DNA from 3 places in the Isachenkonia alkalipeptolytica genome. Region 2 is predicted to be linked to each of the others. Evidence: riboswitches for the same ligand, from Rfam matches in the RefSeq annotation. Region 2 holds a riboswitch; each other region holds the start of a gene.
What was found. Region 2 has a riboswitch for cyclic di-GMP ahead of ISALK_RS06240 (class D sortase). Riboswitches for the same ligand answer to the same signal wherever they lie in the genome.

Region 1 (8,328 bases), on a different contig from region 2:
CCGAACAAGCAGGCGGCGGGATTTTCACCAGCCAAGGTATGCTAATTGATGACCCTGTAAACGATCCTATAATTGGAAAATATATTGATAATCAAGGTCAGGCCTTTAACCGCAACCTCCATGCTACTGTAGAGTACAAAGATATTCCTTCCGAGGCATTCGTAGCTTTTGATCCAGGCGAACCGATTCCCTTTGGCATCTCCCATGTATTGTTTCTAGGGAAGACTCCCACGGATCCGGAGGATCCTGAGGGCATCTTGAGAGTTATCAAGCGTGTTGAAGGTGAAGGACCTTCGGAAGGCTACGAGATAGCTATCGAGGCCTATGAATCCGGTAATGGATCTGAAAATATGAAGACGACTTCAAACAACGGTCCTATGTTTGTCCCCATTGTGAAAAATACCAATGGAGATACGAATCCGGATATTATATTAGCGCAGGGTACGTATCGTGTTTGGGAAAGTGATACTCAAGGAGCGGACCGCGTTGAATACTCCAAGCCCGTCCCTGAAAATAATGACGGCCCCGATTACGTTGTGGTGGAAATCAAGGAAAATATGGTAACCGAGCTTACCATCACCAACATCTTTGATGAACCGGTGGTTCCGGAGCGAGGGGTAACAGTAACCAAGGTGGTTGAGGGAACGCCCACCGAGGATGGAGATTTTGAAGTGAGTATCGAGCCCTTTGAGATGTGGGAAAGAAACGGCAAAGCATTAGATTTCACAGAACCGGACGACTCCTTCCCCATTGTTGAAGCCATTGAAGTAGATGCCCCTAACACCATCGACTTAGAACCCGGATTATACCGACTTTGGGAAAGCAACACCCGTGGAGCGGACAACGTCAGCTATAGCGGTGACATCGAGGAGATTTCCCTTCCCGATGAATTAGAAGGGGTTGTTATTCGAATCCCCGAGGATGGCTACAAAGAGATTACCATCACCAATACCTTCGATGCTCCCCCACCACCTCCTGTCTTACGAGGCTCAGTAACCGTAGAACATGTGGAAGTGGATGGTGATTTTAATGTCATCAGCATCTTACAACCTCGAAGCAATGTGGTAACCAACGCTGTTGTAGGTACCTCCTACAGCACAGAATCATTGGATTTCCCCGGATTCCAATTTGTACGGGTGGATCCCAATGGAGCCGCAGCCAGTGGAAATGTAACCGTAGCTACGAAACACGTGGTGTTTCAGTATACTCGCATTGATGATGAACCACCGGAAACCGGCTCCGTAACCGTGGAATACGTGGAAATCGACGATGACGGGGAAATCGTAAGCATTCTTCAGGAAAAAGAATTCGTCGTGGAAAATGCGGAAGTGGGCACCCCCTACGACACCTTAGAGCTCTCCTTTGAAGGTTTCGAATTCGTACAAGTGGATCCCGAAGGAGCCCCTGCATCAGGTACCGTTACTGCAGAGGATCAACACGTAGTTTATCAGTATATTAGAATCGATGACGTTACGCCTCCCGAACTGGGTTCCGTAACCGTGGAATACGTGGAAGTTAACGAAGAATGGGAAATCGTAAGCATTCTTCAGGAAAAAGCCTTTGTAGCGGAAAACGTGGAAGTGGGAACTCCTTACGAAACCACAGAACTGGCCTTTGAAGGTTTCCGTTTCGAACGAGTGGATCCCGAAGGAGCCCCTGCATCAGGTACCGTTTCAGCGGAAGACCAGCATGTGGTCTATCAATATACGAAAATAGTAGAACGGATCGATGATTTGGATCCACCGGAGGCGCCGGTTGACGAAGAACCTCCCGCCGATGAAACTCCAATTCTCGATGAAGAACCGCCCCTTGGTATTGATCAGTTACCAAGAACCGGCCAGTATCACGTCGCAGTATTTATGGTATTCGGGCTTATGATATCCGGCCTAGGAGTTGCATTAAAGCGTTTCTTAGCCTCATAGTATAGCACAAAGGGGACGGAGGTATTCGGTTCAAAATATGAACCGAATACCTCCGTCCCCTTTGTGCTACTATTTTTCTAATATCTTAGAAAAATGGTTCGTTGTCGATCAAATATTTTATGGGTGTTGGATAGTGCTTCAATGCTTATGTCAAAATAAGTACTTCGAATAGAACCGCTGGTTAATTCTCCGTTTTCATATTTGTTTGTGGAGTTCCACGTAGCGTCCATAACGATCCATCGACCGTCTACATAGGCTTCGTTCCAAGCATGGTTCGAGGAGCTTAAATCCGCGGTTTCCCAGGTAGCGCCCCCTGCTGATGCGCCCAGCGCGTAACCGTTGGCCATTCTTGCGGGGATACCGATGCTTCTTAGTAAGGATGCGGTCAGCTCGGCGTAGCCTTGGCATACGGCGATTCTTCGATCCAAAGTATCCATGGTGTCGTTTCTTCCCCGTTGGTTATACCGTACTCCGTCATGATCATAGTAGATATTTCCCGCTACCCAGTCGTGGATGGCTTTTACCTGATCGTATTCATTATTGATGCCTTCCGTAATTTCTTCCGCTAGCTCTTTAATGATTACTTGGTCTTCCGGCTTTAGATGATTCAAATCCAGATCCTTTGCTACCACTTCATTATTCTCCTGGAAAAGCTCCAGGTTTTCTTCGTATACAAAAGATCGTTGGAATACTAACCCTTCTGATGATTCCTCAAGCATAATGTTCCAATGTACGGAGTTATAGGTGGTGTATCTCTCCGGTGCTGTGAAAATCATAACCTCATACTCTTTACCGCTTCCATTACGGATTCCTAAATCTCCTAGGGAAAACTCTTCTTGATAATTACCGCTCCCACTGATGGAGAAAAATTCGCTTAGTACCCGCTCTCCCGATGGGGTTCTTAATTGGAACCACCCAAACTCATGGCCACTATTGATTTTTCCCTCTACTTCAATTCGGTCGTTGTTGGTAATTTCCATGTTTAGATACGTATCCTGTGCAAAACCGCTTTGGTACTGGGTAGCCTCGCTGCCTACCAGGGTTTCACTGCTGGAAGAAGGTGTATCGCTTACATTGGATAAGCCACCGATTAACCGCACATTACCTTTGCTGGAAATCATTCGACTTATTTCATCGGTAATCCCGTGTCGTTGATTGTAGTAAACCACCGGTCCACCCAAGGAGGAAGCCGCCACGGCATCCACGTATTCATGACCATCCAATAGGGATACGGAGGTCGCGCCGGAAAAGTCCTGATGCTCTCCTAATAGTAAACTAGTCTCTACTCTATTTTTTCCGCCGAAGCGCTCTTCTACGGTAATGCCTGAAATCCGGTTTAACTGTTGTTCCACATCCGCTGATACTACAGCGGTGCCTCCGACTATGATCACACGCTCGATACCTAGGTCCCTTAATGCTTCCTTTGTAACTTCCGGTACAGTTCCCCGGGCATTATTGATCATTAGTATAGGGTACCCTTTATAGGCAAGAGGTCCGGCGACTAAGGAATCCACTACCGCGTTTCCATCTACGATGATGGCGGTGTTATCTTTTGCGCTTCCCATTTCCCTGGCCACATTGGCTGCTGTCTCATAGCGATTGTTACCATAAAAACGGTCGGTATCGATTCCTAAGCTTTTGATTTGATTTTCTACGTTATTACTTACTGCTGCGCTTCCTCCGATAATGACCACTTTTTCAGGATTTAAGCTGGTTAAGGCTTCTTTTGTGGCTTCCGGAATATTGTCCTGTTCCACCAATAGGGTAGAGGTATTTTCTAAGCCTGCGATCCCGCTGGCGGTTAATCCGTCAATTACCTGGGGTACATTTTCGATCTTATCTCCTCGAACCATTACTACCGTATCAGGGTTTTCGTCCTTTTCCTTCGCTACCTGGTAAGCGGTTTCATACTGATCCGAACCTGCAATCTGATGCTCAATACTGCTGATTTCCATTTGTCCGTAGGCTACATCACTAAAGCCTGTCATTACCGCGGTAAACACCATGGCTGCAACCAATACTTTACTGACAAATCCCATTTTTTTGCTAGCATTCTTTCCCTTCAAAGTATATGTATTCATTCGTTTTTCCTCCTTTAACTCCTGTAAGAATCACTGACCAATCGCCATCTTTCACGATAGTAAGGGCAATGACTCTACATTTGCTAAAGGGGTTGTCCACCGATTTTTATGTTTTATTCCAAAACACAAAAAACTAGTCTTTCGGTAGCTGGCTGCCTTATACGGCCCTTTAGCTTTGCGTCCCACAGTTTCCCATGGTTTGCCTTTATCGTGAATAGTTTTTTTCATTAAAAAAGCAGATCTTTCGGTAACTGGCTACCTTATACGGCCCTTTAGCTTTGCGTCCCACAGTTTCCCATGGTTTGCCTTTATCGTGAATTGCTAAGATATTCACTCTATGAATTTTTACGTTTTACTGCTTCTATGCAGGTGTAGTTCTTTTTAGTATTTGCGAATTTTTCTTAGTAGTACATTATGTATATCCATTATATCACCTTTAATCCCATTTTTCAATGAAATTAATAAGTAATTACGTCAACTTATTTAATAGATCGACTTTTTAAAAGCCTGTTTACCGGATAACGGTTTTTCCGTAGGTCTGTCGCCTATTCTACCTGCTATTTGGTAGGTCTCTCAGCATTGAAAAATGAGGAGTTCGGGTCAAAAAAGGAGGGGGTTGAGTCATATTCCTTTACTGATGACTCAAAACCCTCCGTCCCCTTTGTGCTAAGTTATGAACCAAATACCTCCGTCCCCTTTGTGCTATGAACCAAATACCTCCGTCCCCTTTGTGCTATGAACCAAATACCTCCGTCCCCTTTGTGCTATTAGTTTCCTTGTAACCAGGGTAGGGGATCAAAATGATTGTTGTTGTGTCGAACTTCAAAATGCAGGTGATTTCCGGTAGAACTACCGGTGGTCCCTACTAAAGCGATGGTTTCTCCCTTTTCCACCCAATCTCCCACCTTGGCGATATTGGAGGAGTTATGGGCGTAACGGGTGGTGATGCCGTTTCCATGATCGATTTCGATCCAGTTACCGTAGCTTGCTCCGTAATGGGAAACGGTAACCCGCCCCGCCTTGGCGGCAACGATGGGGGTTCCCCCCGGTGCGGGAATATCGATTCCGATATGCATTCGGTGGTCTCCTGTTATGGGATGAATTCTATATCCATAGGGAGAAGAAATTCTGGTATGTCCCGGTACCGGCCAGGCCCGAGTCTTATATACCGATATATCGAAATGCAGACTTTCTTTATCCAGTATTCTATAGGCTTCATGAATTCTTGCTCCAATTTCATCCGCCCACTTTATATTACTGCTGAAGGGATTTTTACCGTTTCTTCCCGGATCCCAACGCATTTTATACAGGGTATCCTGAGGGTTTCTGGGATGGTTGATAAAGTTTTCCGATATCCACTTTGTCCCTTCTAAAATGGCGGCTTCCTTTGTGGTCCAGCCCTGTTCGTAGGCAAATTCCGCTCCGGACTGTACCGGATCGGTACCGTTGGCCTCTATTCCGAACACATTATATACGGTGGTGGGGGCCACACTGCTTCCCTCCACTTCCGTAACTTCAATCCCTTCTAAAAGCACGCTGTTGGGCCCTTCACTTTCTTTTAGGGCATGAACGGTTAAATACAGCTCATTGATGTTATTTTCCCGCCCGGCGGTTCTAAGGGTGTTGGCATAGCCGGTGAGGTTCGGGTCCCCGTCGATCAAGGTGTTAATCTCACTGGCTCTGGCAGGTACTAACCCTTGCAGTTCTAGGAACTGGAAAGTTCTTGCGGGCACATCGTATACCGGTTCCGCAAAATTACCGCTGATCCAACCTTCGGTTCCGAAGTACTGAATTTTGTGCCAGCCGTTTTTATGCTCTCGCAGGGTAAATTCCTCTCCGTCGCTGACCGTTCCGATTCTTTGGAAATTGGTAGAAGGACCGGTTCTCACATTCAAGGTCCCGGTATTCACACGGACACGCACATTGGACACCCCGGTATTTTTACCGATTCGATGTACGTGACTCCCGGCTACCCAACCGTCCTTACCATCCTTTCGAATACGAAACCATCCGTTGGATTCTCCCTTTACGGGATAAATCTCCTCCTGATAGGCGATGCTTAATATATCGTTGCTGGTTGAAGGGCCTTCTCGAACCCTAAGGGTATTACTGGCGATTTGAATGAATTCCGGATCCCTATCCTCTTCCAACCAGTTGGGGATGTAGAAGTTTTGAGGATTTAAGTAGTAAGCCACATCCTCCTCCGAGGGACTTTTCCAATCCGATGCAGACCAAACCGTATGTCTGTTTTGTTGTATCTGCTGTCCTAAAGCGTCCCCAAAGGACTCTCTGTAACGGCTAAAGCGCATATTTAAATCCTGAGAATTCCAGACTACTCGTTGATTTGCGAGACTTGAGTAAAATCTCGCTTCCCCGGCCAAGCCGTCTAAAAGTTCATGTTGGTTACTGCTCTCAATAATCATATTATACCGACCGATGGCTTCATCGAAACTTTTATCCTCATGACGGGCCAGTCCCCAGTTCAGTAGGTCCTCCGCCGCCTTCAGGTATCCGCTGCCGTACTGACCGTGCCAGCCATATACCGAATATCCTTCGGCAAAAGCATTGAATTTCGACGTGACGCTGGTGATGCCCTCCGCTTCTTTCAGGGCCTCTTGAATCGTTTGAATCCCTTCCCGTTCCAGAGCCTTTTGTCGGCTACTTGTGGTAACACTTTCCATATTATCCGGCAACAGATCCCGCTGGGTAAGTAGTAAGTCATAGCTCTTTAGCGCTTTGTCAAAGTCTCCTTCACTGTGGTGATTCTGAGCCGTTAACAATAGGTTCATGGTATTATGGACAAATCCGGTTTCATACCGTCGGATGTTGGGACTTCGTCGATGGAGACTTCCATAGTAGCGAAAACCGATGGCCGGTGTGGCCTTTTGTAACACTTCATCGGTAATAACCGCTTCTCCCCCAATGGCCAACAGCTCTTCCTTATCAAACAGATAATCCTGGATATCGGGATTAATTCCTCCCCGCTCCGTAAAATACACCACGGGTTTTCCCAGGGTAGAGGCCGCCACCGCATCCACATAGGCTCCTCCATTAACAAGACTGACGCCGCTATTGTTGCTAAAGTCCGGATGAGACGCCAGGGATAGACTGGTTTCCACCCGGTTGCTTCCCCCATAGCGCGCCTTTACCGTTACCCCTTCCATATCATTTAAGTCTGTTTCCAGCTCTTCCGATACCACGCCGGTGCCACCGACAATAATCAGGTTATCAATATGTAAGCTTTTAATGGCTTTTTCCGTGGCTTCGGGTATGGTCCCCCGTTGATTGTTTACCATCAGTATGGGATATCCGCGGTGGGCTAAGGGTCCGGCAACTAAGGAGTCCACCTCGGAGTTTCCGTTGACAATGATTGCGGTGTTGTTTCTGGGAGCAGGAACCCGTAATCCCACCTCGGCGGCGGTCTCAAAACGGTTACTCCCTTCAATTCGTTCGGTGCTAAGGCCCAGGCTTTGTAAATCTTCCTTTACCGACCGGCTAACCGCGGCTTCCCCTCCTACGATGGTGGCTTTGGTTGCATTAAGATCTTTAATAATCTTCTCAGTGGTATCCGGCAGACGGTCCTTGGTTACCAACAGGATTTGTGCATCCCGTGCTCCCGCTAGGGCACTGGCCGTCAATCCGTCCACCACCTGGGGGATTCCCTCTACACTATCCCCTCGGACGATGATCACCTCTTTTGATGTGGTGCCGTTTCTTTTCGCAATTTCACCGGCGGTGGCAAAACGATTATCCCCTGCCAGTCGAAAATCCCGATCATCGTAATCTTCAATATAGGCCCGGGAAATCCTCCCCGGTTGATTCACCGGCAGAAATCCTCCCACCACAGCGGATAGAACCATTACTGCCACTAATGCTTTGCAAATCTTTTTCTTCATCCTTCGTCCCTCCTACTCTCCTTAAATAGCTTCCATCCATTTCTCCAAGACTCCCATTACAGTAGTCCCTGTTTTTATAATCTTAAAACCTTTCCATCCGCCCTCTTATTATATCGACGGCTCCCTCTCCTCTTTATAGAGGGCTAAGGTCCTGAAATAATTTCTAGGGCCCGGCGATAGATTTCCTCGGACAGCACACTGGGTCCTCCGATAAAAGAGAAGGTTTCCATTACCCCTAAAATTCCCTGGGCTTCCCGGGATATTTCTTCTTTTCGGGTATATATTATGGGAACCTCTAAAATCGATGCCGCCACTGCGTCCACATAACTGGCTCCGTTCACAAAATTCACTCGGGATCCTTCACTGCCGTAGGCGTTAAACACCATTAGGCTGGTCCCGTATCGATCCTCTCCGTATACCTGATCTCCG
Region 2 (8,328 bases):
CCTATATCCGGCAAAAATCCATTTTCCAGGGTTAAGGGTAGAATTTTCACCGTTGCCCCCAGGGATTCGGGAATGGAATAGTGCTGCTGATAGGTGGGCATAACGGAAATCACTTCATCCCCCGGTTCCACCAAGGCGGAAAAGACCAGGTGATTGGCGCCGATTCCCCCATGGGCAATCACCACATTGGCGATGTTTCCCGACTCATAGAGACCGGCCACCCCTTCTCGCAGTTTATCCGTGCCGGGGATGGCTCCGTAGGTCAGCTGCATGTCATAAATCTCCTCGAGGGCTTCCTTTCCCCGCCCTTGGAAATTTAACAATTCTTTTACCGTCAGGGATTTTACACAGGTTTCCCCTAAATTGTATAGCGCATCATTTTCGTATTGATTCATCCATTCCTCAACGCCAAAGGGTTTGATTTTCATCGGGATCATCCTTTCATTCCTTTCTTTTTAGTATAGTGTATTAAATGAAAATTCACAACAACCGGGGGAATAAAAGTCCCGGTAAAATCTTACTATCATGACACTCCCGGTGACTCCCCCGAACCTCCTACCAAACCCCTTGCTTCCAAACCTACTTCCAGACCTACTTCCAGACCTACTTCCAGACGTATAGCCTCTATCCTGCTAGCCAAAAGAACTCCCTCCTCAAAACATCACAGCGTTTAGCTAGGAGGTGCATAGGCAGTTTTATTTTGTTTAAACACCTGTTTGCTGGGTAAAATATACTTGTAACCACTTTTCGTTGAAAACTGAAGCTTCGATCCTCCGGAAATCCCCACTTCAAATTTCCAAAAAATTAAGTGGGGGGAGTCTTCATGGGGTATAAATTAAACAAATACCTTTATGGGAAATTTCTAGTTATTCCTCAAAATAAATCGTACAAAGGCCACTTTTTCGAAAGAAAAAGGCGCAAAGTTCGGCGTCTACCGTGTATACCCTTACACCATGACGGTCCAACTGCCGTAATTTATTTTACGGCAGTTTTTTTGTTTGGGATCCCTTCCTTCATTAAGGCTCTCGGGAGTATAACCAGGGCTCTTGGAAATATAACTGTTTGAGAGTATTTCAGTAACATATTCTGTATTTTGTGTTTAAAGTACAGGATTCGAGGTATAAAACAAATAACAATCAATTTCAACTGAATGCTTTTATCAGTATGACAAAGGCAAACCCGGTGAAAGCCGGGGACGCAAAGTCTCGAGTCTACGGTGTTACAAAACACTAGGGCTGTCCGACTACCATAACTATTATGGTAGTCTTTTTTATTACCCTTTTATTGCTAGTATTGTCTCTCATAAAATAATCTTGCTTAGCTTAAGGACCAAGAATAAAGTCCTTACAGAAACGAGGAGCGTGAAAAAAATGAAGAAAAAAATTCCCTATTTAATCATACTTCTCGGTGTGCTTGTGGCGGTCTATCCCTTTGCCAGCAACCTTTACAGCTCCTATTGGGAGAATCGCATGCTTGATGAAGCGGAAGCCTTGCTCGGTGGAGAGAACCTGGCTGTTGAAGAAGACCTCTCCCAAACCGCGGCCTACAGCTTTACTCAAATGAATCAGGCCTTCGAAGAGGAGGAAGCTGAAGACCAAGATAATCCGCCCTCCCAGGAGGAGCCGGCGGAGTCTTCTTCCCAGGAAAGAACCGCGCCTCTTGACGACGGGCCTTCTGACAGTGAGGTAAGTTATGTTGAACGAGGCGCCGTCATCGGGAAAATAGAAATCCCTTCGATTGATGTAAACCTTCCCTTACTCTTTGGAAGCGATGCCCAAACCTTGGATCGGGGAGCCGGTCAAATGATTGGAACCGCCGCCCCCGGTGAAATCGGAAACACCGCCATTGCCGGACATCGAGCCAACCGGGACGGTCGATTCTTCTATCGTTTAAATGAACTGGATGTAGGGGATGAAATTATTGTTCAAACCCAAGACGGGACCTTTGTGTATACGGTTTACGATACCAAAATCGTGGATCCCACGGATTTATCCGTCCTCAACCGAAACCAGACCGATCGTATTGTTACCTTAATTACCTGTCATCCACGATATACCGCAGATTACCGGTTAATTGTCCACGGAAGAATAGCCGAGGATGGATAATCCGGGAGCTTCCCCTAAATATCTCCTTTGGAACATGGGGTACCGCTGACTTCCTAAAAGCGGTACCTTTTTTTGTGCAAATTTCCCTCGCCATTCAACCTGTAACTTTTTAAATTCAGGCTTGACGGATTGTTAATTTATTGTTACACTCCTTTCGCAAAATCCCCTTTTACCCTGGGTTTTGTGAACAGCGGCACAATTTCGCCTTGTATTTCACCGTTTTTTTTTCATTAATTTTATTGAAAATACACAAGATTCTTCACGTGTATTTTTTATATAGATTTTTATACATTTTTTCATAATCTCATATCCTTAGGAGGTATTACATTGACAGAGCGAACCTATGATCAACCAAAAATTCGTAACAAGGAAAAACGCAACAGGCTTCGGAATTTTTTCGAAAGCTTTTACCAGCTTTCCCATTTTGGCACCGATATTAAAACCGAAATTACCGCAGGCATTACAACCTTCTTAACCATGGCCTATGTTCTTGTGGTGATCCCCGGCTTTTTAGCCGATGCGGGAATGCCCCCGGAAGGGCTGTATACTTCCGTTTGCCTTATTGCCATCATCGGAACCTTTGCCCATGCCTTTGTTTCCAAACTGCCCTTGGCCACTTCTCCCGGTTTGGGCCTTACCATCTTTTTTGCCTATACGGTGGTAGGTCCCATGGGATATACCTGGCAACAGGGCCTTGCGGCGGTTACGGTTTCGGGAATGGTGTTTTTCATCATCTCCATTACCCCCGCCCGGGCGAAAATTATGAACAGCCTGCCCCAAACCATTAAAATTGCCATTACCGGGGGAATCGGTCTGTTTATTGCTTTAATCGGCTTTCAAAATGCAGGCATCGTCGTCGCAGAAGAGGGCGGCATGTATTTTGGAAATCTTGGAAACCCCAGTGTCCTCCTCAGCATTATCGGACTTTTTACCACTCTTTTGCTGATGGCAAAGGGGTTCAAAGCAGCGTTGATACTATCCATCGCCTTCACTACGGTCATCGGGATTCCCCTTGGGGTAACCGATCTGTCGGGGATCGGCTTTTTATCCATGCCGCCTTCCATCGGCGGTACCTTCTTCCAACAGGATTTCATGGGACTACTGGGTAATGATGGCATCGGATTTGCCCTATTAAATATTATCATGGTGATCTTAACCATTTCCCTGGTGGATTTATTTGATAATATCGGAACCATTCTTGCGGTAGCCGATCGAGGAAAGCTTTACAATGAAAATGGGGAAGTGCGAAACATGAAAAAAGCCCTCCTTTGTGATTCCGTTTCCACCACCATCAGCTCTTTTATCGGCACCACCACCACCTCTACCTATTTAGAGTGTTCTGCAGGGATCGCCTCCGGGGGAAAGACCGGACTTACCGCCCTGACTACGGGAATTCTCTTTGTGGTTGCCCTGTTTTTCTCAGGGATTGTGGGCATCATTCCCGGCGCCGCCACGGCTCCCGCCTTAATTGTTATCGGTATCCTTATGATGAACAGCTTAACCAAGCTGGACTTTTCTGATATTACCGAAGGGGCCCCCGCCTTTTTCACCATTGCCCTGATGCCCTTTACCAGCAGCATTGCCGAAGGGATTGCCGGCGGGATCATCTCCTATGTGATTTTAAAAGTAGCCACTAGAAGATTTCAGGAGATCAATCCTGTGATGGTGATTTTAGCGATCTTATTTGTGATTCGGTTTATGACCCTTTAGCCTTCACACCGGAAGATTTTTCACTTTTCTAGTGATCATAAAAAATCCGCCCCTTCCTTATACCTCTAAGGAAGGGGCGGATTTTTTGTAAAGATAATTTACGGCCGGGCAATTTGAATCCAAGTGGATCCGTATATCCGTTCGATCTCCTGGCCGTCCTCATAATAAAATCGGGTAGCCCCGTTGGGACTGGTTTTTTTCCAGGTTCCCCGGAAGCGTTGTCCGCTGACATAATAATCAATGGGGCCTTCTCCCAGCACCTCGGGAGTCGTTCGTCCCCGGCTGTCCCTGGGGTGATTGGTATACTGAACAATAACGTTTCGCGCCCAAATAGCGGCTCCCGTAGCGTCCTGGTGGCGACTGCCGTTGATCAGCCTTCTATAGGCTTCCTGATTCTCATCGTATTGATAGGAAATTCGATAGTTGTTGCTGTATTCTATTGAAAAGGAATTCCCTGAACTTCCCTGGCGGCTGATATGTCCCGGACGAAGCACCGAGCCGGGAGAAGAACTTCCCTGTCCCAGGGTGGATAAGTTAACGTAGAGGTTATGAGGGGCCCGCCGGGCACTGTCCCGATAAAAATCACCGTGGGACAAGGCATTGGTGTAGCTCACTCCCCAGTCTCGGATCCGTTCCAGGTTATCCCTGCTTCCGCTGGCGGTAATAAAGTTTATATTATTTTCCCAAGCAAGCATGATACTGTGTTCCCTTGCGCTTCGAATCGGACCCACCTTGGAAGGAAGCTCATGAAAAAGGGCCAAGTAACGGGTTGCCCGCCCCTCCACTTCATACTCATACACAATGTTTGCCTGGGATAAACCATGTTGCGGTCTTGCATTGGGATGATTGTCCAGGGCGATACCGTAGATCGGCTTTCCCTCCGATTGAGGAACCCGTGTTAAGGCCTCTTCCAGCTCTTCCCGTGAAGCTTCTAACAGGAGTGTTAGTGTCTCGCGCTGATCCTCCAGGTTTATTCGCTCCGCCTGCATTTGGAATTTTCGATCTTCAATATTATCCCGTTGTTCTTCCATGGCCAACCGTTGTTCTTCCGTTCTTTGCTGCTCTTCCCTGACGGAACTGATCAGTTCCGCATCCCGATCAGCAATTCTTTGCATATAGGCCAGTCGAATGATCAGGTCCCCAAAATTATCCGCTGCCAGCAGGGTCTCTAGATAGGAGGTCCCCCCTTTCATATAGGAGCTTCTTACCCGACCCCCGAATTGCTTTGTGGTTTCCTCCAGTCTCTTTTGAGAATCCATCAGGGCAGCTTCCGTGTCTTCAAGCTCCTGCTCGATTTTGGCAAGTTCTCGATCCAGTTCATCCAAACGCTCCAACCGTCCTTCAATATCCTCGTTCAGCAGTCGGATGGTTTCTTCGTATTCAGCGATATCATCTTCAATTTCCTCCACTTCTTCCAAGGGATTATCCGGACTCCCGTAAACCTCCGACTTATGTCCGCTTGCCATCCCTATAAAAAGCAATAGTATAAGAGCCATAATAGTAATTTTACGATACATTTTTCAACACCTCCTTTACACTACACCTTAAGATACTTTCGAATGGATACAAAGCTTCCGAAGCCTGCCATCAAAGTTCCCATAATCATTAATCCTAAAAAGATCGGCAGCAGTCGCTCCATATCGGTAACCGGTTGAAATAACAGGATCAAGGAATCCTGTCCGAAGGCCGAGGCCAATTGGGTATAAATCATCCCTAAGGCTAGGATCGCAACCACGGTTCCCGTCCAACCCATCACCATTCCCTCCATTAAAAAAGGAAATCGTATATAGCCGTTACTGGCTCCCATATATTTCATAACCACCACTTCTTCCTGACGTGCCACGGCGGAGAGTCGAATGATGTTAACAATCAAAAATACGGCGCCCAGGGCAATCAGTACCCCTAAGGTTAAAAATAAGGCGTTTAGTCGACTGGTAATCTGCATTAAGCGGGTTACCAGTTCCTCCCCATAATCCACCAACTCTACTTCCGGATAAGCCCCCACGGTCTGGGCTACAACCGCTACCTGCTCCGGCTCGGAAACCTGAACCCGGATCAAGTCCGGCAGGGGATTGTCTTCCCCTTCCAAATCCCGTAACAGGGTCGGGTCCCCCATGGTTCTTGAAAAGTTCTCCAGTCCCTCTTCCTTGGAAACGAAGGTCTGTTCCGTTACCCCTTCTAAACCGGCAATCTGGGCTTCCACCTCTGAAGCACTTACCCCTTCTTCCAGGAACACGCTGATTTCCACATTGGATTCCAAGGTATGTATAAACTGATTCACATTTGTGGTTACCAGTAAAAATCCCCCTAAGATAATCAGGGATATGGCAATCAGCCCGGAAGTAAGAAGGGCGAGCCAGGCATTTCTTGACAGCGATCGAAAACTTTGTCTGATACAATATCCAAAGGCATATCTATTCATGGTCATACCCTCCTTTCTCATCCCGTTTTAGTTTTCCCCCGGATAAGGCTACCACCCGTTTTTGCATACGATCCACCAGATCCCAGGCATGGGTGGCGATGACGATGGTGGTCCCTTCCAAGTTGATTTTTTCGAACAACTCCATTAACTGCAGGGCATTGTCCCGGTCCAAGTTTCCCGTTGGCTCATCGGCCAGAATCAAATCCGGATTTTTAACAATGGCTCGAGCGATGCCCACCCGTTGTTGCTCTCCTCCCGAAAGCTCTTTGGGAAAGGCTTTTTGCTTGTGACTAAGGCCTACTTTTACTAAGGCTTCCGGAACTTTTTCTTCGATTTCCTTTGGAGAATACCCCAGAACCTCCAAGGCAAAGGCCACATTTTCAAATACAGTTTTTTGTTTGATCAGTTTATAATCCTGAAAAACCATCCCGATTTTTCGACGATGTTCCAGAATATCCTTTTTTTTATAGGCAGCGATATCCTTGCGCTCAAAACTAATCTGTCCTGATGTTGGAAGCGTCTCCCGAAAAAGCAGTTTAATGATCGTACTCTTACCGGCACCGCTGGGACCCACTAAAAAAAGAAACTCTCCGGAGGTTAGTTCTAAGGATAGTTCTTCTAAGGCCGGATCCTCGGTTCCGGGATACAGCATACTTACTTTATTAATTTCTATCACGATGAATGCCCCTTTCTACATTATTAAATCATTGACAATCATATTAAGATCAACAATATTATACCATATTCTTATTAAAAAACAGGTATCCTTTTACGTTCAACGTTCAACGGATATTTGTTAAACAATCCGTAAAAAAACCTCTGAATCCCGGTATTATTAGGTTCAGAGGCGATTTTCACAACCTTTGATTATTTATGGTAGGGTTCTCTTTTTAAAATTTTAAAGCCCCGATAGATTTGCTCCAGTAAAATGAGACGCATCAGTTGATGGGGAAAGGTCATTTTAGAAAAAGAAAGACGAAGATCCGCTCGCTGTAAAATCTCTTTTGAAAGCCCCAGGGAACCGCCGATAATAAAAATCCAATGGCTTTTCCCGCGAAGGCCGTACTCTTGAAAGGTCTCCGACAGTTCTTCAGAAGTCAGCATTTTCCCTTGAATATCCAAGGCGATCACCTGAGCACCTTCGGGAATTTTTTTTACAATCCTCTCAGCTTCCTTTTCTTGAATGATTGACACTTCCCGGAGACTTCCTCCCTCTAGGGTTTTTTCATCGGGCACTTCCCAAACTTTGACCTTGGCATAGCTCTGCAGTCTTTTCAGGTACTCTTCCATCCCGATTTTCAAGTATTTTTCTTTCAGTTTTCCTACGGCAATAATGTCGATTTTCATTTTCTGACTCCTTGCATTTTCCTTTTTTCCTTAAAATACCACTTCGATATCGATTTCCTCTTCCCCTCGAACAATGGTGATAATGGCCCGGTCTCCCGGCGTGAGTTTGTAAAGCTCCCGAATCAAGGTGCCTCGATTCCGTACTTCCTGACCATTCACTCCCACGATCACATCTCCGGACTCGATGTCGTATTCTTCTGCTACGGACCCGAGGTTGACTTCCGCTACATAAAATCCATGGTCCACCGGCAGTTCTTCTCCCCAGCTTCGCTGATAGACCTCGGCGTTCAGTCCCTGAACCCCCAGGTACACCGGCTGAAATTCTCCGGTTTCCGCAAATTGTTCGATGATGGGTTTGGCGGTGTTAATGGGAATCGCAAAGCCTAGACCCTCCCCGTTCTGTAATTTTGCGGTATTGATGCCGATCACTTCCGCATCGGTGTTCAGTAGAGGACCCCCGCTGTTTCCAGGATTAATCGATGCATCGGTCTGTATAAAGTTATCGATCCCCTCGGCGCTGCCTCCGGTAGTTGGAATCGATCGATTCAGTCCGCTGACCACCCCTTGGGTTAAGGTCCGCTCAAAATCCAGACCCATGGGGTTGCCAATAGCAATGGTAATCTCTCCCACCAGAAGGTCATCACTGTCCCCTAAATTTGCCGTGGGTAAGTTTTCTTCATCCACTTTGATAATGGCCAGGTCCAGGGATGCTTCGTTCCATAGCACCTCCGCCGGCAGTTCCTC
Region 3 (8,328 bases), on a different contig from region 2:
CGCCTGGGTTAAAAAGCATAAAACCCTTCTTCAGCCCCACGAGTTGGTTGGCACAGGAACCACGGCCAAACTGTTGGAAAAGCATACATCACTTTCCGTTGAAGGATATAAAAGCGGCCCCTTAGGGGGAGATCAGCAGGTAGGCGCCGCCATTGCCGAGGAGGAAATCGATATGCTGATTTTCTTTTGGGATCCCTTAGAGGCTCAGCCCCATGACCCGGATGTCAAGGCGCTTTTGCGAATTGCCGCCCTATATGATATTCCCGTGGCACCGAATAAGGCCACGGCGGATTTTATTTTAAGTTCCCGTTTGTTCAACGAAGTTTTTGAACGAAAGATTGTCACAAAGGAAAGATCCTAGAAAGGGGGAGTCAACATGACAAAGGTGAGTATGGAAGTAATTCTGAAAAATATTGAAGAAATGCCGTCATGGCCTGTAGCACTGCAAAATGTCATTCGGCTAACGGAGGATCCCCAATCGGATATTAAGGACCTGGAAAGGGAAATCCTAAAGGATCAAAGTCTGACCACCCGGGTATTGAAGCTTTCAAATTCTTTGCACTACGGATACCCCAGCAAGATCAGCACCGTATCCCAGGCAGTGATTCTACTCGGTTTTAATACGATCAAAAACATCGTTTTGGCCAGCACCGTAAATACGATGTATATCAAGGATCTCGAGTCCTACGGCCTTAAAAAGGAGGACCTGTGGCGACAGTCCCAGTCCGGGGCTATTATTGCCCGGTACTTGGCAAAGAAAATCAAGTATAAAAAAGTGGAGGAGGCTTATATCGCCGGGCTCTTAAGGGATATCGGTAAGGTTATTTTGGATTATCACATAAAAGAGGATTATCAGGTGATTTTAGAGAAGGTTGAAAAGGAAAACATCAGCTTTTTACAAGGGGAAGAAGCGGTTTTAGGGTTTAATCATGCGGAGGTGGGATACCGGATAGCAACAAAGTGGAATCTGCCGGAGGGTTTGCGGGAGGCCATCGCCTATCATCATCGGCCCCAAGATGCCCTAGAATATAGGGAACTGGTGTCTATCGTTCACGTGGCTGATGCCATTACCATGATGCTGATTGAAAATGTAGGGGTAGAAGGATTGAACTACCGGTTTAACTCCCAAGCTCTGGATAACCTTGGAATTACAGAGAAAGCTTTGGAAGAGATGATCGTGGAGGTTTCTGATCTCCTGGTAAACGAACAGAGGGAGGTTTTCTAAGGGCGGGGAAGCGCCCAAGAGTAGGTTGGTTAGGTCGTTTCATCCAATTCATTGAAATATTTTGAAAAATCTAAGAAATTCATTGTAATTGACAGAATAAATGGTATAATAGTACTAGTAAATGTTTTATGCAGAGTCTTCAATAATCGAGGAGACCTGCGGTAAACATCCGATAAAGGGATAATTAGAATTGAATAGGCAAATTTGCCGAAAGGCAAAGACGCAAAGCTAACAGGGCCTAAAGTGTGTTCACTATGGTAGCCAGCTGCGAACTTATTTGCCTCGTTGTTGTGTATAAGGAGGTTTTTTTATGGTTTCAGGAGGAGGGAAGAGATGCAGGGAGCGTTGAAAACAAAGGAAGAACAGAGAACCGTAAACCGAAAAACCAAAGTGGGAAATCTGTTAGAGGAGGCCAAACTCAAGGAACGAAGTCATCCGGAAGAGGCTTTGGTAATGGCAAGAGAAGCCCTGAAAATTGCGGAGATGAATTTCTACAAACAAGAGAAAGCCGAAGCCCTAACCCGGATCGGTCGCTGCTTATGGATAACGGGGAAACTGAACGAAGCCATTGAAGCCTTAAATCTGTCTCTGGAAACCTCGAAACTCCTTCCAAAGGGCGGTATTGAAGCCGAAGCCCTGAACGCTTTGGGCAATGTCTATCTTTATATGAAAACCTATGATCATGCTATGGATTACTACGGAAAGGCCTTGGAAATGTCCCGGAGCGAAGAACTACCGGAGTTGGAAGCAGGGATTCTAAACAATTTAGGAGGCCTTCATAAAGAGCTCCATGACTTGGACACCGCCTTAGGCTATTATCGGGACAGCCTTGAAAAATACGAAATAAATCGGGACAATTACGGGCAAGCCATACCTCTTTTTAATTCCGCGGAAGTCTATATGGAGCAGAAGAATTGGAGGGAGTCGAAAGAGAACATCGACAAGGTTCTGGAAATTTGCAAGGAAAAAGAAGCAAAAGTCATGTATTCCTATAGTTTACATCTGCTTGGGAAAATGTATAAAAATCAGGGAAGCCCGGAAGCCGCTCTTAAGGAATTTTATAAGAGTCTGAATCTTGCCCAAGAGACCAAGGATTACCATCACCAAGTGGTGGTTTACAAAGATCTTTATGAGATCATGCTGGAGAAAAACAATCTAAAGGAAGCCATCGGACATGTAAATAATGCTCTTGAAATTGCAAAAAGCATCGATGGAGAAGCGTTGATTTCCGATCTTTATGCATCCATGGCTCAGGTATATGAACAAATGGGCGAGGAATTCTTAGCCTATAAGTACTACAAAGCCTTTTATGAAACCACGACAAAATCCGAGGCCCGAAGAAGAGAAGAGAAACTCCGAAGTGTTTCCTTTCAACTGCAATTGGAAAAATCTCAAAAAGAGACGAAAACCTATCGCCATCTGGTAAAGGAACTGGAAAAAATGACCCAGGAGCTTCGCTATACTTACAAGCAGATGGAAGTGGTGGGGAAAATCGGACAGAATATAACCGCCACCTTGGATTTAGAACAAATTTTTGATCTGTTATATGAAAACTTGAATCAACTGATGGAGGCCATGGTCTTAGGAATTGGTTTGTTGGATAATAATAATCAAAAAATCCGCTACGAGCTCTTCATTGAAAAGGGTGAAAAACAGCCTACTTTTGAAGTGCCCGTGGACAGTAAGAATAGTTGGGCAGTATGGTGTTTGGAAAATAAGAGGGATGTACTGATCAATGATGTGGACTTGGAGTACAGCAATTACTTAGAAGGGACTTCCCATACCGTAGGGGAGCCCATGCAATCGGTCCTCTTCTGTCCCTTGATGGTGGAGGATCAGGCCATCGGCGTGGTGACCGTACAGAGTTTAAAGAAAAACGTCTACAGCAAACATCAGCTGGAAACGTTAAAAACCCTGTCCTCCTATTTGGCCATTGCCATTAATAACGCTCAAAAATCCAAAGCGTTGAAAAAGGAAATAAAGACCCGAAAAAAAGCGGAGGAGGAGTTAAAGATTGTGAACTCAAAACTCCAGAAACTCTCGGAGTTAGATGGACTGACCAACATTCCCAACCGGCGATGTTTTGATAAAAACTTTGAATACGTCTGGAATAATGCCCATCGGGGAGGAGAAAAAGTATCCCTGTTGCTGCTGGATGTTGATTTTTTCAAAGAATATAACGATCATTACGGACATTTAGATGGAGATAAAGTCCTTCAACGGATTGCCAAAACCATTGAAGGAAATTTAAAGCGTTCAACGGATTTAGTGGCCCGATACGGAGGGGATGAATTTGTAGTGCTTCTTCCCAACACCGATCAGGAGGGGGCGCTAATGGTGGCGAAAATCCTTCAGCAAAGGATCCGGGAGTTGAAGCTCTCCCATGGATATTCCCAGGTTTCACCATACATCACCCTATCCATAGGAGCGGCCACCCTCCAACCAATAAAAGGAATCCAGGGAAAACAGCTCATCGACCGGGCGGATAAAGCCCTTTATGAGTCGAAGGAAAAGGGAAGAAATGAAATTTCCCTTTACTCCCGGGAACAATGATGAATAAAACGGAGAAGCCTTGAAACTGTATGATAGCCCTTAAGAGTCGTGTTCCCGACTCTTAAGGTTTTTTTACGGAATGAGTCCGGGGGGGCTGTTTTTTTTGATGTTCAACAGGCATTTACTATTGAAAAAATCCTTTGACAAAAGACCGGATTAATCTTATAATGAATAATACCGCCCCCCTACGGGGTGGGAATAACATGGAGGTGATTGTTTGGCAACATATTATATTAAAACGAATCGTGTATTTACCACCCTTAGAAAATACGGATGGATTTTTACAGTGCTGGTGGCCCTGGGAGGCACTTTTGTAGAACCGAAGCTGGGCTTGGCGGTGATCGGTATTATGGCGGGACTTATTGGAACATCCTTTTTCAAAGGGCGATACTGGTGTGGAAATATCTGTCCCCATGGAAGTTTATTTGACTCTTTGATCCATCCCATCAGTTTGAATAAGAATATCCCCGGGTTTTTAAAATCGAAGCCCATGGTATTCGGATTTTTCCTATTCTTTATGTACAATTTCGGAGGAAATACCTTAAATGCCCTGGAGCATTGGGGAGACGCTTCTTTTTGGGATCGTTTGGGAATGGTGTTTTCCAGAACCTATTTAATGGTATTTGTAGTGGGGGGGTTACTGGGTCTTGTGAAAAATCCTCGCACATGGTGTCAATTCTGTCCTATGGGTACTCTGGAAAAGGGAAGCTATGCCCTGGGAACCAAATTGAATGCCAATAAGCATACGGATAAAAAGCTGACCATTGAGTCCAAGGAAAAATGTCATGCCTGCGGTAAATGTGCCAGGGTTTGTCCTTTCCAACTGGAACCCTATACGAATTTTTCCGAGAACAATCAATTTGAAGATGTCAACTGCATACGCTGCGGAACCTGTGTGGAAAATTGTCCTGCAGGAATCCTCTCCTTTGAAACTGAAAGGGATGCCATGGAGTTGAAACTAAACAGGGATTTGGAAGGCTATGAACAGCGACAGAAGATCCTGTCAAACCTAAGTGAAATTCGGGATTTAGGAGAGAATATTAAGGAATTCACCTTTGAATTTAAAAATCCTGACCGGGTAGCCTACAAAGCCGGACAGTTTATTTTAGTGAAATTGAAAGGCCATGAAAGCATGTATCGCGCCTATTCCATTGCATCCTATAATGAAGATGACCAAAGGGTCAGTGTAATCATTAAAAAAATTCCCGGAGGATATGGTACGGAAAATATTTTTGATCAGTTTAACCTGGGAGACACCGTAGAGTTGGAAGGCCCCATGGGTGAAGAGCTGGTGGTAGGGGAGAGCGTCAAAAAAGCATTGTTTGTAGGAAACGGCATTGGAATGACACCCTTTATTGCCTTAACCAAGGACACCTTGAAGCATCGGGAGGATATTGAGGAAGTGACCTTTGTTCATGGGCAGCGAAAAGAAAAGGATTTTTATTATCATGATTACTTTCTGGATCTGGAAAACAGTTATGATCAGTTCCATTACCGGCCCATTGCTTCAAGACCGGATAAACCTTCGACAGCCAAGGGCTATGTGATGGATGAAATCAAAACCCTTGATTTGACCGATCATCATGTGTTTATGTGCGGATCTCCTCGGATGATTACCGATACCATGAATCTTTTACTGGATAAAGGGGTCCCGAAGGAACGGATTTTCTATGAAAGCGAAGAAAAAATCAAGGAAGCGGATAACATGGAAAATAGTAAGAAACAGAAAAAAACCGCTTAGGAGAATTGCTAAGAAGAATAGATAACCATCGTGTTTTATGAAAGAATCGATAGTTAAAAGTGATAAAACTTTGCTGTGTTTTCAGCAAAGTTTTATTTTGGATAAATTAAGATAAAGGTCAGCGATTTTTTTTAATCTTATGGAAGCGGCGAATAAAAAAGGAGAAAGAAGGGTAACAATACATCATCATAGGAAACAGGAAGGAGTTTGAGTATGAATTATTATCAGGAATTCATCAAGCACTTGGAAAAGGAAGATAAGGAAAACAGTGTTAGCTATGTGATGCAGTTGATCTCGGAAAAAGAACTGGATATTGTGACTTTATACAACGAAATGCTTCGTCCCGCCCTTTATCAGATTGCCTCGAATGAAAAGGAGCAAACCATTACCATCGGTCAGGAACATATTCGAACCGCAATAGTGCGAACCATTGTAGAGTGTTGTTATCCCTTCGTGATTGAGGAGCGGAATTTGAAATTTGAAGGCCGGCCTGTGAATCAGGAAAAAGTGATAATCTTTTGTCCCGAAGATGAATACCATGAAATCGGGCCTAGGATGGTGGAGGACTATTTTGCCTTAAATGGCTTTGAGACTCTGTTTTTGGGAGGCAACACCCCTAGGGAGAATCTAATCGAATTGATGGAGGATCTGAAGCCGGACTATGTGGCCATTAGTATATCGAATTATTACAATATCGTGCCGGCAAAAAGAAGCATCGAATTCCTACGGAACAAACTGGAGAAGGTTCCGAAAGTTATTGTGGGGGGCTATGCCTTACAGAATAAAAGCAATGTCGCCGAGGAACTGGGGGCGGACTTACACCTGAAAACCTTTGAGGATATTGAAGGTTTAAGGAAGGAGGAGACCGATGAAGTTTCCACTTAAGATTGCCTGGCGGTTTTTAAAGGCCGGAAAGGGACAAACCCTGCTGATTTTGGCGGGGATCGCCATCGGGATTTCCGTACAGGTGTTTATCGGATTACTGATTCAAGGATTACAGATCAGCTTGGTGGACTCCACCATTGGAAATTCCTCTCAGGTCACCATCGAAGCGAAAGAGAATAACGGAGAAATTTTCGGTTATGAAGAAAAGGAAGAAGATATTCGAAGGGAGATCGACGGGCTGGAGGAAATATCCCCCACCCTTACCTTACCGGCCTTTATCAGTCTCGAGGAAGAGCAGGAGTCCGCAGTGGTTCGGGGGTTTGACTTTGAAAAAGCCGAGGGAATTTACGGATTTGAGGAAAAAATCACCGAAGGAAGTTTACCCCTGCAATCCGGGGAAGTGATGGTGGGTGTGGGTTTAGCGGAAAACCTGGACCTGGCCATCGGAGATTCTCTGGAGGTGTTTAACTTCCAGGGGGACCAGGGAGAGGTAAAGATCACCGGTTTATTTGACATCGGGGTAACGGATCTGAACGACTCCTGGCTGGTCAGCGGATTGGGCACCGCCCAGGAATTGTTCCAACGACCGGATTCCATTACCGGGATAGAAATTCAGGTGGAGGAGGTATTTGATGCGGATATCATCGGAGAAGATATTCAAGCATTGCTGGGTGAGGATGTACAGGTAAGCAACTGGAAAGATGCGAATCAGGATCTTTTGAGCGGTTTGCAGGGACAGGATATTTCCAGCATTATGATTCAGATTTTCGTTGTGATTGCGGTGGTATTGGGGATTTCCAGTGTGCTGGCAATTTCCGTGCTGCAGCGTTCGAAACAAATCGGAATATTAAAAGCCATGGGGGTCAATGACCGCAGCGCCAGTTTGATTTTCTTGTTTCAAGGTCTGATTTTAGGAATTATGGGAGGGCTAATTGGAATCGGTCTGGGACTGGCACTTTCCTATAGCTTTATGATCTTTGCCACAAATCCCGATGGCAGTCCCGTGGTGGAGATTGTGATGAACTATAATTTCATTGCCCTATCCTTTGCCATCGCTGTTGTGGCTTCCACCCTTGCGGCACTGATTCCCGCGAAAAAATCTTCAAAACTTCAACCGATTGAGGTGATACGAAATGGATAGTATTTTAACGTTGAAAAATATTGATAAGGTTTACGGAAGGAAAATCCAAACCCAGGTGATCTTTGATCTAAACCTCAGTTTTGATCCCGGATCCTTTAACTCCATTATCGGTCAGTCCGGCAGCGGCAAAAGCACTTTGTTAAATATTATGGGTACTCTGGATAAACCCACGAAGGGAAAGGTGTTTGTGGACGGTCGGGATACCGGGGAATTGAAGAAGGATCAGCTGGCAAAACTAAGAAATGAAGCCATCGGATTTGTATTTCAGTTCCACTACCTCCTTCCGGAGTTTACCACCCTGGAAAACATTTTAATGCCCCAGTGGGTGAAAAACAAAAAAATCGATCCCGAGATTCAACGGCGGGCGGAGGAGTTAATAGAGGTGGTGGGTCTTGAAAAGGTGAAGAATAATCTGGCCACGGATATGTCGGGAGGACAGCAGCAGCGGGCGGCTATTGCCCGGGCGTTGATGAATCGGCCGAGGATCCTGCTGGCGGATGAACCCACGGGTAACTTGGATTCGGAAACCAGCAACAGCATCTACCGTCTGTTAAAGGAGATCAATAAGGAGTTTCAATCCACTTTTATCGTGATTACCCACGATAAGAAAATTGCGGAACGTACGGACCGTATTATTGAACTGAAAGACGGTCGGGTTTATACGGACCTCTCCCAGAAATAAAACCAATCGGGGCTTTACCCGGGAGGGGTGGGGTGTTATAATGGGAATAACATCTGAGACAAAGGAGAGAAGCATATGCCAAGCATTGAAGTAGGATTTCC

Region 1: another riboswitch for cyclic di-GMP. It lies ahead of ISALK_RS10245 (cell wall-binding repeat-containing protein); the one in region 2 lies ahead of ISALK_RS06240 (class D sortase).
Region 3: another riboswitch for cyclic di-GMP. It lies ahead of ISALK_RS00515 (diguanylate cyclase domain-containing protein); the one in region 2 lies ahead of ISALK_RS06240 (class D sortase).

What each region holds. Positions count from the first base shown of each region.
Region 1 covers NZ_SUMG01000013.1:8,956-17,283, forward strand. The annotation lists gene ISALK_RS10240 (MucBP domain-containing protein) at 1-1,922, shown strand, start outside; gene ISALK_RS10245 (cell wall-binding repeat-containing protein) at 2,000-4,003, opposite strand; cyclic di-GMP riboswitch class I at 4,144-4,217, opposite strand; cyclic di-GMP riboswitch class I at 4,247-4,320, opposite strand; gene ISALK_RS10250 (cell wall-binding repeat-containing protein) at 4,771-7,899, opposite strand; gene ISALK_RS10255 (S8 family serine peptidase) at 8,043-8,328, opposite strand, start outside.
Region 2 covers NZ_SUMG01000005.1:175,025-183,352, forward strand. The annotation lists gene ISALK_RS06235 (aminotransferase) at 1-428, opposite strand, end outside; cyclic di-GMP riboswitch class I at 883-973, shown strand; cyclic di-GMP riboswitch class I at 1,163-1,251, shown strand; gene ISALK_RS06240 (class D sortase) at 1,371-2,105, shown strand; gene ISALK_RS06245 (NCS2 family permease) at 2,433-3,815, shown strand; gene ISALK_RS06250 (DUF3048 domain-containing protein) at 3,914-5,332, opposite strand; gene ftsX (permease-like cell division protein FtsX) at 5,353-6,237, opposite strand; gene ftsE (cell division ATP-binding protein FtsE) at 6,230-6,913, opposite strand; gene rlmH (23S rRNA (pseudouridine(1915)-N(3))-methyltransferase RlmH) at 7,105-7,584, opposite strand; gene htrA (serine protease HtrA) at 7,615-8,328, opposite strand, start outside.
Region 3 covers NZ_SUMG01000001.1:106,554-114,881, forward strand. The annotation lists gene ISALK_RS00505 (methylglyoxal synthase) at 1-361, shown strand, start outside; gene ISALK_RS00510 (HDOD domain-containing protein) at 377-1,225, shown strand; cyclic di-GMP riboswitch class I at 1,413-1,498, shown strand; gene ISALK_RS00515 (diguanylate cyclase domain-containing protein) at 1,559-3,778, shown strand; gene ISALK_RS00520 (FAD-binding oxidoreductase) at 3,996-5,519, shown strand; gene ISALK_RS00525 (cobalamin B12-binding domain-containing protein) at 5,733-6,404, shown strand; gene ISALK_RS00530 (ABC transporter permease) at 6,388-7,545, shown strand; gene ISALK_RS00535 (ABC transporter ATP-binding protein) at 7,538-8,227, shown strand; gene ISALK_RS00540 (OsmC family protein) at 8,303-8,328, shown strand, end outside.